4 regions of the Sphingobacterium sp. UBA1498 genome follow, and region 3 is predicted to be linked to each of the others. Evidence: riboswitches for the same ligand, from Rfam matches in the RefSeq annotation. Region 3 holds a riboswitch; each other region holds the start of a gene.

Evidence for each region. Region 3 has a riboswitch for S-adenosylmethionine ahead of B3139_RS00595 (O-acetylhomoserine aminocarboxypropyltransferase/cysteine synthase family protein). Riboswitches for the same ligand answer to the same signal wherever they lie in the genome.
Region 1: it holds a riboswitch for S-adenosylmethionine, as region 3 does, so the genes downstream of both, metE (5-methyltetrahydropteroyltriglutamate--homocysteine S-methyltransferase) here and B3139_RS00595 (O-acetylhomoserine aminocarboxypropyltransferase/cysteine synthase family protein) in region 3, are expected to answer to the same signal.
Region 2: it holds a riboswitch for S-adenosylmethionine, as region 3 does, so the genes downstream of both, metF (methylenetetrahydrofolate reductase [NAD(P)H]) here and B3139_RS00595 (O-acetylhomoserine aminocarboxypropyltransferase/cysteine synthase family protein) in region 3, are expected to answer to the same signal.
Region 4: it holds a riboswitch for S-adenosylmethionine, as region 3 does, so the genes downstream of both, B3139_RS16440 (5-oxoprolinase) here and B3139_RS00595 (O-acetylhomoserine aminocarboxypropyltransferase/cysteine synthase family protein) in region 3, are expected to answer to the same signal.

What each region holds. Positions count from the first base shown of each region.
Region 1 is NZ_DCRG01000014.1:8,172-11,676, forward strand. It holds gene B3139_RS08880 (sensor histidine kinase) at 1-857, shown strand, start outside; gene B3139_RS08885 (response regulator transcription factor) at 959-1,648, shown strand; SAM riboswitch class I at 1,834-1,937, shown strand; gene metE (5-methyltetrahydropteroyltriglutamate--homocysteine S-methyltransferase) at 2,015-3,505, shown strand, end outside.
Region 2 is NZ_DCRG01000023.1:178,022-181,526, forward strand. It holds gene B3139_RS13955 (DUF2723 domain-containing protein) at 1-512, opposite strand, end outside; gene metF (methylenetetrahydrofolate reductase [NAD(P)H]) at 752-1,708, opposite strand; SAM riboswitch class I at 1,780-1,882, opposite strand; gene B3139_RS13965 (hypothetical protein) at 2,060-2,911, opposite strand; gene rimM (ribosome maturation factor RimM) at 3,011-3,505, opposite strand, start outside.
Region 3 is NZ_DCRG01000001.1:145,967-149,471, forward strand. It holds gene B3139_RS00590 (FUSC family protein) at 1-774, shown strand, start outside; SAM riboswitch class I at 955-1,067, shown strand; gene B3139_RS00595 (O-acetylhomoserine aminocarboxypropyltransferase/cysteine synthase family protein) at 1,324-2,634, shown strand; gene B3139_RS00600 (homoserine O-acetyltransferase family protein) at 2,670-3,505, shown strand, end outside.
Region 4 is NZ_DCRG01000028.1:23,198-26,702, forward strand. It holds gene B3139_RS16425 (hypothetical protein) at 1-283, shown strand, start outside; gene B3139_RS16430 (DKNYY domain-containing protein) at 285-1,250, opposite strand; gene B3139_RS16435 (hypothetical protein) at 1,466-1,885, shown strand; gene B3139_RS16440 (5-oxoprolinase) at 1,918-2,181, opposite strand; SAM-I-IV-variant riboswitch at 2,248-2,341, opposite strand; gene B3139_RS16445 (DUF3050 domain-containing protein) at 2,549-3,319, shown strand.

The DNA.
Region 1 (3,505 bases), on a different contig from region 3:
GCGACATTGGTGCTGCACCGGGAAAATTAACGATTTATTTCCCAAACAAAAAGGCGATCATCGCAGATAATATGGGTTATCTACTTTTGCCTATGCTTGCGCTACTTTTTTTATTGGTGGGGTGTTTTGCATACACGCTGATTATCATCTTTAGACAAAAGAAAGTTTCGGAGATGAAAACCGATTTTATCAATAATATGACACATGAGTTTAAGACGCCAGTTGCGACTATCATGATTGCTAGTGAATCGCTTAAGGACCCCGATATCAATGCCGATCATAAACGCGTTCAAAAATTAGCCAATATCATCTACGACGAGAACGTTAGGTTAGGAAATCACATTGAACGTGTACTTGATTTAGCCCGATTAGAAAAAGAAACCTTAAAACTAGATCAGGTAGATGTTCATATTAACGATCTTGTTTCTGCTGTTACGGACAGTATGCAACTGAGAATGCAAAATATTGGCGGAAAATTCAGTATTGATCTGGCAGCCACGAAAGATGTCGTCGTTGGCGACGAACTGCATTTCTCAAACGTATTTTATAACCTATTGGATAATGCAATTAAATACAATAAAGGTGATCTACATGTGAGTATACAATCAAAAAACGTCGGTGATAGTATTGTGGTCACTATAGCTGACAACGGTATCGGTATGAGCCGAGATCACCTGCAAAAGATTTTTGACCAATTTTACCGGATACCGACAGGCAATGTCCACAATGTAAAAGGATTTGGTCTTGGTCTAAGTTATGTACAAGATATTCTGAGGAGACTGAACGGAAAAATTACGGTTAAAAGCGAAAAAGATAAGGGCACGACCTTTGAAGTAATTTTGCCTACAAAAAAATAAAAGGTTCCTTTTTTGTATATTTCCTCTGTAAAAGAATTTCAAAGGTAGAGGAAGCTGATTTATCAGCATCAAGGGAATTCGTTAAAATTAAAGTATTCATTATGCAAAAGATATTATTAGCAGAAGACGATCCTAATTTGGGGGATCTTTTAAAAGACTATCTCGAATTAAAGGGAAAATTTGACGTCACACTATGTACAGATGGTGATGAAGCAATATCCCAGTTCAAGAAAAATAACTATGACCTCTGCATCTTCGATGTCATGATGCCTAAGAAAGACGGCTTCTCTGTTGGACGTGAAATCAGAAAAACAAACAATACTGTTCCAATAATCTTTGCCACAGCGAAAGGTATGATGGAAGATAAAACTGAAGCTTTTGAACTTGGAGGGGATGATTATATCACTAAGCCGTTTCGGGTTGAGGAATTGTTACTTCGCATCAATGCCCTGCTAAAACGCAGTGTTCGGGATAAAGAAGAAGAGGTAGTTGCAGACAAATTTGAAATTGGCGATTATTTCTTTGATTACACAAGTCAGCAGATTTCCTATAAAGGGCAGATGCAGAAACTATCGACTAAAGAAGCTGAACTTTTACGCCTGCTCTGCCTAAAGAAAAATGATGTATTGACAAGAGAGGAGGCTTTATTAAAAATATGGCATGATGACAACTATTTTACTGGTAGAAGTATGGATGTCTTTCTCAGTAAACTTCGAAAATACCTGAAAGAGGATAGTAAAGTTGAGATTGTAAATGTGCATGGAAAAGGTTACAAACTTTTGGTAAGCTAAAAACAGTGGGAATGAGTCATACGATCATTCCCATTTTTTTGTCTGTAATGCATTGAATTATGAAATAAAGGAATGATTCGATGAAAAGAAGAGAAAAAAAGAATTTCATTCTTAGTAGAATATAAAAAATAGGTGCACTTTCATAAAAAATTTGCATTTTTAAAATAATTGCGCTACCTTAGCATCGCTTATAGAGAAAGGCAGAGGGAATAGACCCGATGAAGCCTTAGCAACCTGTCCCTTGACAAGGTGCTAAATTCTACCCATTAGTATATGGGAATGATAAGCCGAAGTCACCAAATTCTAGTGTGTCCTTCTCTCTCTAGCAAGAAATATAGTTGAAAAAAAATATTAAAAACATTCATTATGTTATTGACTAACAATTTAGGTTACCCTCGTGTGGGCGCGTTCCGCGAATTGAAAAAAGCCAATGAGGCCTATTGGGCTAAAAAATCTTCTGTTGAGGAATTATTGGACACCGCAAAAAAAATACGTGAAGGCAATTGGAAAACACAAAAAGATGCTGGAATAGATTTAATCCCTTCCAATGATTTCTCTTTTTACGATCAAGTATTGGATTTAACCCTTACGGTTGGTGCAATTCCTGCCCGTTACCATTCCTTATTGAATAAAGTAGACAACAACTACAGCTTAGACTTATATTTTGCAATGGCCCGCGGTTTCCAACAAGAAGGAATTGACGTAACTGCAATGGAAATGACCAAGTGGTTGGACACAAACTACCACTACATGGTACCAGAATTCACAAAAGATCAAGAATTCAAATTGACTTCTGAAAAATTCTTAAATGAATACAACGAGGCAAAATCATTGGGCATTGATACTAAACCAGTTTTACTTGGTCCGATCACTTACCTATTGATCGGTAAAGAAAAAGAAGCTGGCTTCGACAGGATCGATTTATTGGATAAACTTGTCCCTGTATATGAGCAAATATTGTCTAAACTAGCTGAAGCTGGTGCGCAATATGTTCAGATTGACGAACCGTTCTTAGCATTGGATTTAGATGCTAAAGTAAAAGCGCTATATCAGCCTACTTTTGAAAAATTAGCTGCTGCAGCAAAAAACATCAAATTAATCGCTACCACTTATTTCGAAGCGTTAAAAGATAACGAAGATATCGCGGTTAATTTGCCTATTCATGCTTTACATTTGGATCTTGTCCGTGGTGAAAACCAACTGGATACCGTTTTAGCTAAAGTTCCCGCTTCATTGACATTATCTTTAGGTATTGTTGAAGGCCGTAACATCTGGAAAAACGATTACGAAAAGTCATTGGTTAAAATCAAGCAAGCAGTTGATGCATTAGGAAAAGACCGCGTTTGGGTGGCTCCTTCTTCATCTTTACTGCATGTTCCTTTTGACCTAGATAATGAGCATAATGAACAATCATTACCTGCTGAAGTAAAAAATTGGTTAGCCTTTGCCAAACAAAAATTAGCTGAAGTGAAAGACTTAGCTGTACTGGCAGAAGGCGAAGTTGATGCGAAAACAGCGAAACGTTTTGAAGCGAACAAAGCTGCTGCTGAAAGCCGTCGCACTTCTCCATTAATTCACAAACCTGAAGTTAAAACACGTACAAGCAATATCACTGATGACGATGCAAAACGTACTTCAGCATTTGCAGACCGTAAAGCAGCGCAACAAGCGAAATTTAACTTGCCGGCATTCCCTACCACAACGATAGGTTCTTTTCCACAAACAAAAGATGTTCGTAAATGGAGAGCAGATTTGAAAAAAGGTGCTATTACTCAAGCGGAATACGATAAAGCAATCGCAGAAGAAACTGAAAACACCATCCGCCTTCAAGAGCAATTGGACATCGATGTTTTGGTA
Region 2 (3,505 bases), on a different contig from region 3:
CCTTCTTCATCAGCACGAGCTTCCCATTTTAATATCCCCCAAAACACAACTGCTGTACACAAGGACGACATCGCATAAACTTCGGATTCTACGGCCGAATACCAAAATGAATCGCTGAAACTAAATGCCATTGCACCAACAATTCCTGCGCCGAAGATCTGCAAGCAGTTGGATAAAGGTGCGTATTTGTCTTCGCAGAGTATCTTCTTGGCAATTGCTGTTATCGTCCAAAATAAAAATGTAACCGTAAGCCCGCTGCAAATTGCCGATCCGATATTCATCCAATAGGCGATTTTACCTGCATTACCCAAAGCCAAGTTTGAAAATACATTCTGAATCAGAAGAAACAATGGTGCCCCAGGTTGGTGTGCTACTTCCAGCTTGTAAGCACAGGCAATGAATTCACCACAATCCCACCAGCTTACCGTCTTTTCCACGGTAGCAATGTATACACATGTGGCAATGAGTCCGCAAGCAAAACCCAGTAGAGAATTTATTCTGTTGTACGTCATAAGGACAATTGGTCTTCTATTAAAATCCTTTTTAGGACTTTAAGTTAAAAAGTTATCCTGATTCCAGTATGTTAATTAACACTATTTAACACAAGTACCTGACAATAAACACACTGACACTTGCACGAACGCAAATGACTCCGTTGCCAACACGACGACTTGGCTATAAGGTCAATTATGGATATATTAACAATGAAAAAGGGAGCTTATCAGCTCCCTTTCGCGGGTATTTTTATGAGTTAGGCTAGTTTTTCTACAATTTTCTTTGTTGGACCCGGATTACTCATCGTATAGAAATGTAAAACCGGAGCGCCAAACTTGATCAGCTCCTGACATTGTTGTACCAACCACTCTTCTCCGACTTGTCTGACGTCGGCATTCGTTTTACATTCCGAAACAGCATCGCTCAGTTCTTCTGGAATATCGAGATGAAATATTCGTGGTAAGGTCACGAGCTGCTTTTTAGTTGTCAGTGGCTTTAATCCTGGAATAATAGGCACATGTATTCCATTATCTCTACATTTAGTAACAAATTCCTTATATTTTTCGACATTAAAGAACATTTGAGTTACAATAAATTCCGCCCCCATATCGACTTTTTGTTTCAGATATTTAAAGTCAGTATTAAAATTTGGCGATTCAAAGTGTTTTTCGGGGTAACCTGCTACACCGATGCAAAAATCAGTCTTTTCCGATGTGACAATATCCTCATGCAGATACTTTCCTTTATTCATATCAGCAACCTGTTCCAATAGGTCTGTTGCAAAAGCATGTCCACCATCCGTTGGAATAAAATCAGCATCGCCCTTACGTGCATCTCCGCGCAATACTAAGACATTATCTATACCCAGGAAGTTCAAATCGATCAGTGCATTTTCGGTTTCCTCCTTAGTAAAACCACCACATATCAAATGGGGCACTGCATCAACTTTATATTTATTCATGATTGCTGCACATATCGCCACTGTCCCAGGACGTTTGCGATAGGAAACGCGTTCCAGTAATCCACTTGCATGCTCTTTATAGATATAATCTTCCCGGTGGTAAGTTACGTCGATAAAAGGAGGTTTAAACTCCATCAGTTCATCCATGGTTTTAAAAATACTTTGGATGCCCTGCCCTTTCGCCGGTGGCAATAGCTCAAAAGAAAACAATGTTTTTCCTTTGGCATTCTGGATATGATCGATAATCTTCATTAAAAAACTGTTTTTTAGTTTGGTTGGCTTATATCGAAACGCACACGTCGAGGAATCGTTTATCTTCATGTAACTTATCTTTCCCACATGGAGTAGGGTAGAATTTAGCACCTTGAACAATACAGGTTGCTAAGGCTTCAACGGGTCTATTCCCTCGGCCTTTCTCTATAAGCGTTGCTAATATCGTTTTAAAAAATCAAAAGACAAAAATATTTTTTCGAAAAGACTAAAATGGCACCGCAAATAGGGCAATAAGACCTTTGGGCTCTGCTTACACGCAACAAAAGAAATGTATGCACCACCAAAAAATGTTAAAAAAAACAGGCGAAAGTAAGGATCGAGAATCATTGGCTAAAGATGCGCTGCCAGGGAATTCCGTAGATTTTTGAGATAAAATGTTATTAATAAAAGTCCTGTTACGTGGTATTCCTCTTTCGATCCATATTTAAAGCCATCAAATAAATAGCGATAGGCGATCAATGCATCTTGTTCATTGTAAAACAACTCTTTCCAAGATTCCGGCACATCTGTCCACGCCTTGAGCACAATACCGTTCTCAGCATAAATAATTGGCGATTCAACACCATCCATTCGATAATCGTGATGCGTACCAGAACTTGATATATGTTGAAAGTAAGCGATGGAATAATCAACAAAATTCAATGCCCTCGCCTTGACCTCCTTTTCACTTTCTGCTCTTACGGGAGCATTCCGCCACAAATTCACTTGACTGTCAAATTTGCTTGGCGTCTCGCGTATAGGGGTTTTATCTAAGGCAAAGTTAAGATAAAGTCTTTCGGTAGTAGGTACACGCGCTGAGTTAAACTGTGAAAAATCACCTCTTAGCTGAATAAAATCTTTTTTTACCTTAACAATATCCAATGCGATGCTACCTTTTTTCTCGTCGGTCAACTCTAATCTGTCACCATTGAATCTATACTTTCCGAAGAGTAATATATCGTCTAGCGCCAAGACAAAGCGGTCTTTATTATGGAGTGAGAGAAAGGACCGATATAAAGTAGGATCATTCCCATAGGTATTTGCCTCCACATTCTGGGGAGATTCTCTCTTAAGTTTATGATATTGCTCATTCGAATAGCCCAATATCATCTGATAATTACCTTCAGGAAACTCCTTTTTCTTTCCAAAGAAAGCACAAGAAGACAGTGAAAATAGGAATAGCAGGAGTAATAACGATTTCAAAATCAATTAATAATTATGGCAAAATAATATATGCCAATATAATAAATTACTGCGATAGTCTATGAAAGGCTATTCATTTATATAAGCCTAAGGATATACTTATTCTTTATACAGATCCACTAAGCCTTCTGGCAATTCAACTTCAATAATCTCCTCTTCGCCATCAATACCTAAGATCAAATCGTCCGAAAGTGGGAACATCAGCTCCTTGCCATCCATATCTACGGTAGCAACAAATTGTTGTGGAAACTCCTGAACATCTGTTATTCTCCCCAGTTCACCATGGTTTTCATCAATTACTAAAAAACCGATTAAATCCGTATATCTAAAATCATCTGGATCACGCTCCGGCATTTTATCATTGGAAAGATATAGCTTTTTACGTACAAGTATTTGAGCCTTATCAATATGATCCACATCCTCGAATGTCACATAAGCGGTACTGTTCTTTTGAAATTTGATGGCGTCAACAAAATAAGGAACAAGCTTTTTGTTCACTTCCACGAAGACGACATCCATATCCAAACTCTCGTATTCTTCGAACTCAAAAAACAGCTGTACCTCTCCTTTAAGCCCTCTTGTTTTGCTGATATA
Region 3 (3,505 bases):
TCTTTCTTGGATTTTAAATATACTTATTGGATCTTACTCACTATTGCCATCGTTGCGAGACCTGCATTTTCAATGACCAAAACACGCAATATAGAACGCATACTAGGTACACTTTCGGGAATTGCCGTCGGAATACTCTGTTTGGTCTCCATTGACTTTCTGCCCGTTCTTCTTCAAATTGCCGCTATTGGATTATTTGGATTCTTCCTATTCAACCGATCAAATTATATGGTCAGTGTGATCTTTATTACGCTAGGCATAGTCATCGCATTAAACTTATTTGAAGGAAATATTAATATCATTTTAGGCAGTAGAATAATTTTTACTTTAGTTGGTGCGCTGCTGGCAATAGCGGGCTATTTTTTGATACCCGTACGCCAAAGCACGAGCATGGTCCACTTGGCAAAAGAGGTCGCATTATATAACCACCATTATTTTCAAATTATCAACAAACGCCTATCTGATGATCTGCAAAGTTCGTTCGACATTCGACTGGCTCGGAAAAAAGCACAGACTGCCATGGCTCTCTTTTCCGATGCGATCAATCAAATGAAGAAGGAACCTGAACACAAGTGGGTAGACTGGTCCCATATCCATCATTTTCAAGCACTCTCCTATCGCATCAATTCGCATTTGGTTGGTCTCTCCATATCGTTAGGTAGAAAAGCGAATCACGACATACAACAGGGTATCCACTGCAGAATTGATGCTTTAAAACCCCTTTTAACCGACTTAGATCAGCTGGCAGAAAATATCAACTTAAGAAAACCATAAAGGCAAGCTATGTATTTATGTATCAATATTGAATAACAAATATGCGATTACAGCTCCCGAAGTAACGCTCTTTTAAGTAAAAAAAACGTATTTCTTTTGCTTTAATAAAAAAGAAGTTTATATTTGTGTCGTCTTCGAAAGAAGATTTCTAATCAACACCTTCCTTAATCAGTAGGTCTTGATTTATAAAGAAGTGGCGAGAGACTGGCTCAATGACCCACTGGCAACCTTCAATTTGCTTGAAAAGGTGCCAATTCCTGTCCAAAATAATATCGTTTTGGAGCATATAAATGATATAAGACAATGCTTATTAAATTACTGAAATCCATTAAAAATTCAGGTTCAATACAACTGAACCTTGCGAACAGCAAAAGTGTACTACATCGTAAAAAAGTATCGATGCGAATGCGTATGCATACACACTTCCCTGCTTGTTAAAAATCATTTCCTTTTTCTTGGATAACGATTTGACAGACCTTCCAAGTAGGTGTGTATGCTTCTCTTTTACCTTTACAAATTCTTTTTTGAAACCTTAAAATCTGATCTATTATGTCTTCTAACAAAAATTTGAAATTCGAAACACTACAGGTTCATGCTGGCCAAGTCGCTGATCCTACCACAGGATCCAGAGCAGTTCCTATATATCAAACAACATCTTTTGTCTTTGAAAATGCAGAACATGGGGCCAATCTATTCGCATTAAAACAGTTTGGAAACATTTATACCCGGATCATGAATCCAACTACGGATGTATTTGAACAACGGATTGCAGCTTTAGAAGGTGGTGTTTCCGCAGTCGCAGTTGCATCTGGTCAGGCAGCGCAGTTTATTGCATTAAATAATATTCTTGAAAGCGGTGACAATTTCGTTGCAGGGTCCAACTTATATGGAGGTACATTCAATCAATTCAAAGTTGCATTTAAACGGCTAGGTATTGAAGCTCGTTTTGCCACCGATGCTGAAGCTGATAAAATAGAAGCGCTCATTGACGATAAAACTAAGGCAATCTATGTCGAGACAATAGGGAACCCAAGCTTCAATATTCCTGATTTTGAAAAAATTGCCGCTGTAGCCAAAAAATACGATTTGCCATTAATTGTTGACAACACATTTGGAGCTGGGGGTTATTTATTTAAACCTTTAGAGTATGGCGCAAATGTGGTCGTTGAATCGGCAACGAAATGGATTGGTGGGCATGGAACAAGCATTGGCGGCGTCATCGTTGATGGAGGTAACTATAACTGGGGAAATGGGAAGTACCCACAATTTTCTGAACCATCTGAGGGCTATCACGGATTGGTCTTTTCAGATATTTTTGGTGAAAATGGCCCATTTGGCAATATACAATTTGCAATTCGCGCGCGTGTAGAGGGATTGAGAGATTTTGGACCAGCACTCTCTCCTTTCAATTCATTCTTGTTGTTACAAGGCCTTGAAACATTGTCTTTACGTGTACAACGGCATGTCGACAACACGTTGGAAATCGCTAGATGGCTTGAGGCCCACCCTCAGGTAGAAAAGGTAAATTATCCAGGATTAAAAAGCTCTCCAAGTTTCGCTAATGCGCAAAAATATCTTAAAAATGGGTACGGCGCAGTGCTTTCTTTCCAGCTAAAGGGCGATGCAGCACAGAAAGCCAATGACTTTATCGACAGTTTAGAATTAATCAGTCATTTAGCTAATGTAGGCGATACTAAATCGCTGATTATTCATCCAGCCGCAACGACCCACCAACAATTGAGTGACGAAGATCAAGCGCATGCGGGTGTGTTCAAAGGACTATTGCGCCTGTCAGTGGGAATAGAACATATTGATGACATCAAAGCAGATTTACAGCAAGCTTTTGATAAAATCAACTAATTAGACTTTAGTCGGCTATAAAATTTAAATGTAAAATGAGTAAGCATATTTATCTGCACCCGAAGCCTTTTGTATTTGAAAATGGACGAGAGCTTACTGATTTACAAATCAGTTATGAGACGTTTGGCAAACTTAATCCAGATCGCAGCAATGTGATCTGGGTATGTCATGCCCTAACGGCCAATGCGAACGTCTTGGATTGGTGGCCGGGCCTTTTTGGAACCGATGACTTATTTGACCCGAGCGACTATTATATCATCTGCGCCAACGTCATTGGGTCGGCCTATAGCAGTAGCAACCCATTGTCTATTAACCCATCCACTGGGCACCCCTATTATCTATCATTTCCGGAGTTTACGGTAAAAGATTTGGCCTGTGCACACCAATTTCTTACTGACCATCTGGAAATCAAGCGTATTAACGTTCTGATCGGGGGCTCATTAGGGGGGCAGCAGGCATTGGAATGGGCGGCGTCCAACACAATCGCAATCGATCATTTAATCGTCGTTGGCACAAATGCTGTTCATTCACCATGGGGTATTGCATTCAATGAGAGCCAACGCCTTGCCATTACAACCGACCGCACCTTTTATGCCAACCATCCTGATGGCGGTGCTAAGGGACTAAAGGTGGCACGTTCAATGGCATTGCTGTCGTACCGTAATTATACAACCTATAGTAATACGCAGAGCGAAAATGATAATAATAAGCTAGGCGACTACAAAGCGTCATCTTATCAAAACTATCAGGGGGAAAAATTAGTAAACCGCTACAATGCTTACAGCTATTATTTCCTGACTAAAGCAATGGATAGCCACAATTTGGGGCGCGGTAGATTGTCTATTGAATCTGCATTAGCAAGCATTAGCTG
Region 4 (3,505 bases), on a different contig from region 3:
TGATAAAGGTGGGCGTGGTCGTAAGCGGAAAATGAAAAGCTTGGAGCACTTCAACGAAAAGGAGAAAAATTATGTAGACACCAAGCTCCATCTCTATAGCCGCCGGTTAATTGAACTTTGTGTGAAAGCACAGGCAGGTACCCTCTTGTTGGTCAACCAATCCAATAAGGAGGAAATTGCCAAAGGCGATAAATTTCTGTTGCGCAACTGGGGCTACTACGGTCTTATTGAAAAAATTAAATACAAAGCTAAAATGGTCGGGATCAACATTATTATCGAGTAGATCAATCCAATTTTTTCCCTCTATAAAACTTGCTCCATGCATCCCCGGCATAGCCGTTATCCAAATATTCAAAGGTGGAAGCACTCGCCCCCTTCAACTCCTGGCCGCGATAGAAAACCGTCCAGGAGTCTTTTGCATACCCTCCCCCAAGTGCTTTAAAGGTGGATGCCGAAGCGCCGTTAACTTTTATTCCCTGATAATAGACTGCCCAGGGGTCTACGGCATAGCCATTTCCGATTGATTTGAACGAGTTGGGGCTGCCGCCCTCGACTTTAATTCCACGGTAAAAAAGATTCCAGGCGTCTTTGGCATAGCCATCATCAAGGTATTCAAACGTTGAAGCAGAAGCCCCTTCCACTTTCTGATTTTTATAGAAAACAGACCAATTGTCCTTGGAATATTGACCGCCAAGAGGCTGTGTGGTAGGACCAGCAAATCTCTCGTTCTTTTCGCCCCGATAATAGCTTGACCAATTATCTTTTGCATAACCCCGACCGAGGTTTTCAAAGCTGGAGGAGTTGGCTCCTGCAATTTCTTTGCCCAAATAGTAGACTTTCCATGCGTCTTTGCTGTAACCATTTCCCAGCGTCTTGAAGGAAGACGCTGTCACATTCGATAAGGATCTGCCATAAAAATAGACCTTCCAGGCATCACTAGCGTAACCGTCACCCAGTGACTGAAAAGTAGAAGGACTCGCATCGGCTACAGCTGCCCCCCGAAAATAGACTTTCCAGGTGTCTTTTGCATAACCATCACCTAAAAACTGAAAAGAACCGGCATTGGCATTGACAATTTCTTTACCACGATAGTAAATACGTGATCCGATTTTGCTGTAACCATCACCCAGATGATCCTGAAAGAAAAAAGGAGCAGGATTAGCAAACGCTACTGTAGCGCACATCGCAGGTGTGGCTGTATCTAATAAGAAAAGGACTAGGATGGTTTTAAACGTAAATTTCAACATCATATGGGGCATAAGGCTAAATTTGAAAGCAAATGATCATATGTTACTCTTGTTAATGAGACCCAATAATCACAATAAAGTTTAGTCATCAATTAATTATTTATTTCTTGGAACTGATGCGATTGAAAATAGAAGGTCATTATTTCGCATGCTTATGTCTTCAACTAAATTCCAACCGTTTAAGCGCTCAGGCTGCGGTGATAAAGATAACAGTTTTTATGAAATTGTCGACTCCGACGCAAAAGCGATTGTACTGTCAGATCTTTGTCAATACGCAAGGTAAAAATCGGGAATATTTGGTCAAGTCGTATTTTTTTTATATATTGCTGGTTATGAGTTTTAAAGAAAAATTAGAGAACTGGCGCACGTCAATCAATCGCGCCGGTAGTGGTGAGGAATTGTATATTTTGCTTTTGAACTACAAAAAGTTTATCAACAAAAATTGGATGGACGATTTTGGCGATCCGGGTAACTGGAAATCGGAATTAAATCAGGTCATCAGCAAAGTAAGAAAGAAAGTGGATGTGGCAGAAATTCAAAATTGCGACGATCTTTCGTCCTACAAAGACGACGCTCGACAAACAGCCCATTCGCTCAATCATACATTAAGATATCACCACTCATTGACAAAAGAGTAGGCTAGGCCTACTCTTTTTGCGTTTATAGGGCTTTACTGTAAAGGAATCAAAACATTTTGTTCCAGACGGACAGGCACCTGCTTCACCGACGTAAAGCCGTCTTCCTTGGAAATAATATTAGAAAGATCAAGCCCCCTTTTGGAGAATGTACTGATCAAAGCTGTTCTGAAGGTAGCTTTCGATGATCCCCAGCCTTGTCCTAAAATGGTGTCGTTGTTGAGCTGGATCAGTTCATCTGTTGAATAATAACTGAATTTTTCCAGTAAGTGTTGGTAAAGATTTGTTGTTGTAGCCATACAATTTAAAAATTTAAAGGATTAAACCATAAACTGTATCCAGATTACTTTGGGAAAATAACCGTTGTATAACGTTTATTTTGGTCGAAACCCGTATTAATTTACCACCGCGGTGCCTTCACTCGGTTGGTATTGCATCATGCAATTCTGAATACTCTACAAATATAGTAGATTATTTTTTTATAATAAAATTTTTTTTGTCTTTACTGCTATTAAACGCTGATAACCGAAAACAGCAGCAAAACAAGCTGGTCGCTTTGACTTTAATTTGGGTATAAAGCGGTTAGCTGATTGGGAAATTTATCATGTTACTGTAATCTCATCGAAAATACTTTAAAAAGCAGAGAGAACACAATACTTTTGCGGCATGAATAGAATTGCGGAAATTAACGAATACATTGCTACCGAACGCGAAGTATTATTGCAACACCCTTTATACCGTAAAATAAAGACGATCAAAAATTTACGTTCTTTTACCGAAGGGCATGTGTATGCTGTATGGGATTTTATGTCTTTATTAAAAGCTTTACAGATCAAATTAACCTGTACCACACTTCCATGGTTCGCCAGTGAACATCCTTCAACGCGCTATTTGATTAATGAAATTGTATTGGCAGAGGAGTCGGATGAATATATCGATGGACGTCGATTAAGCCATTTTGAGATGTATCTCGACGCAATGTCTGCTATGGGAGCCGACCTCCATTTGATCAATAAATTTATTGCCAATGCCAAAAAATCGGATAATATATTCGATGCTATAGCATTGACAACATTGGACAAGCGAATCAAAGATTTTCTGAATTTTACATTCGAAGTAATAGCTGAGGGTGAAGTGCATAAAATTGCGGCGGCATTTACCTTTGGACGTGAAGACCTCATCCCCGGAATGTTTACGTCTATTTTGGAAGAAATTAAAGCGAATTTCCCTACAGCCAATTTAGACAGTTTTATTTATTATTTTCAACGCCATATTGATTTAGATGGCGACGAACACGGTCCATTGGCGATGCAGATGATAACAGATCTTGCGAAGGACGATGAGGTTAAATGGACGGAAATGAAGGAGATTAGTAAAGTTGCGCTGCAAAAAAGAATTCAACTGTGGAATGCAATTGAAGATTCCTTATATGGATAATACGTTAAGCAGATCTTTGAGAACGAAGCTGTCCGACAAGGGCAGCTTTTTTTATGGGACTAATTTTTCGGGTCGACTTGGAAAAATGGTTTTTCTGAAGTTTGTGATCTTAACAGGTGTTAGACATGAATTTCCGAGCATACAGTTTCTTTTATGGCCGATTTTTGGGAGGCAGTTTTTTTTCTC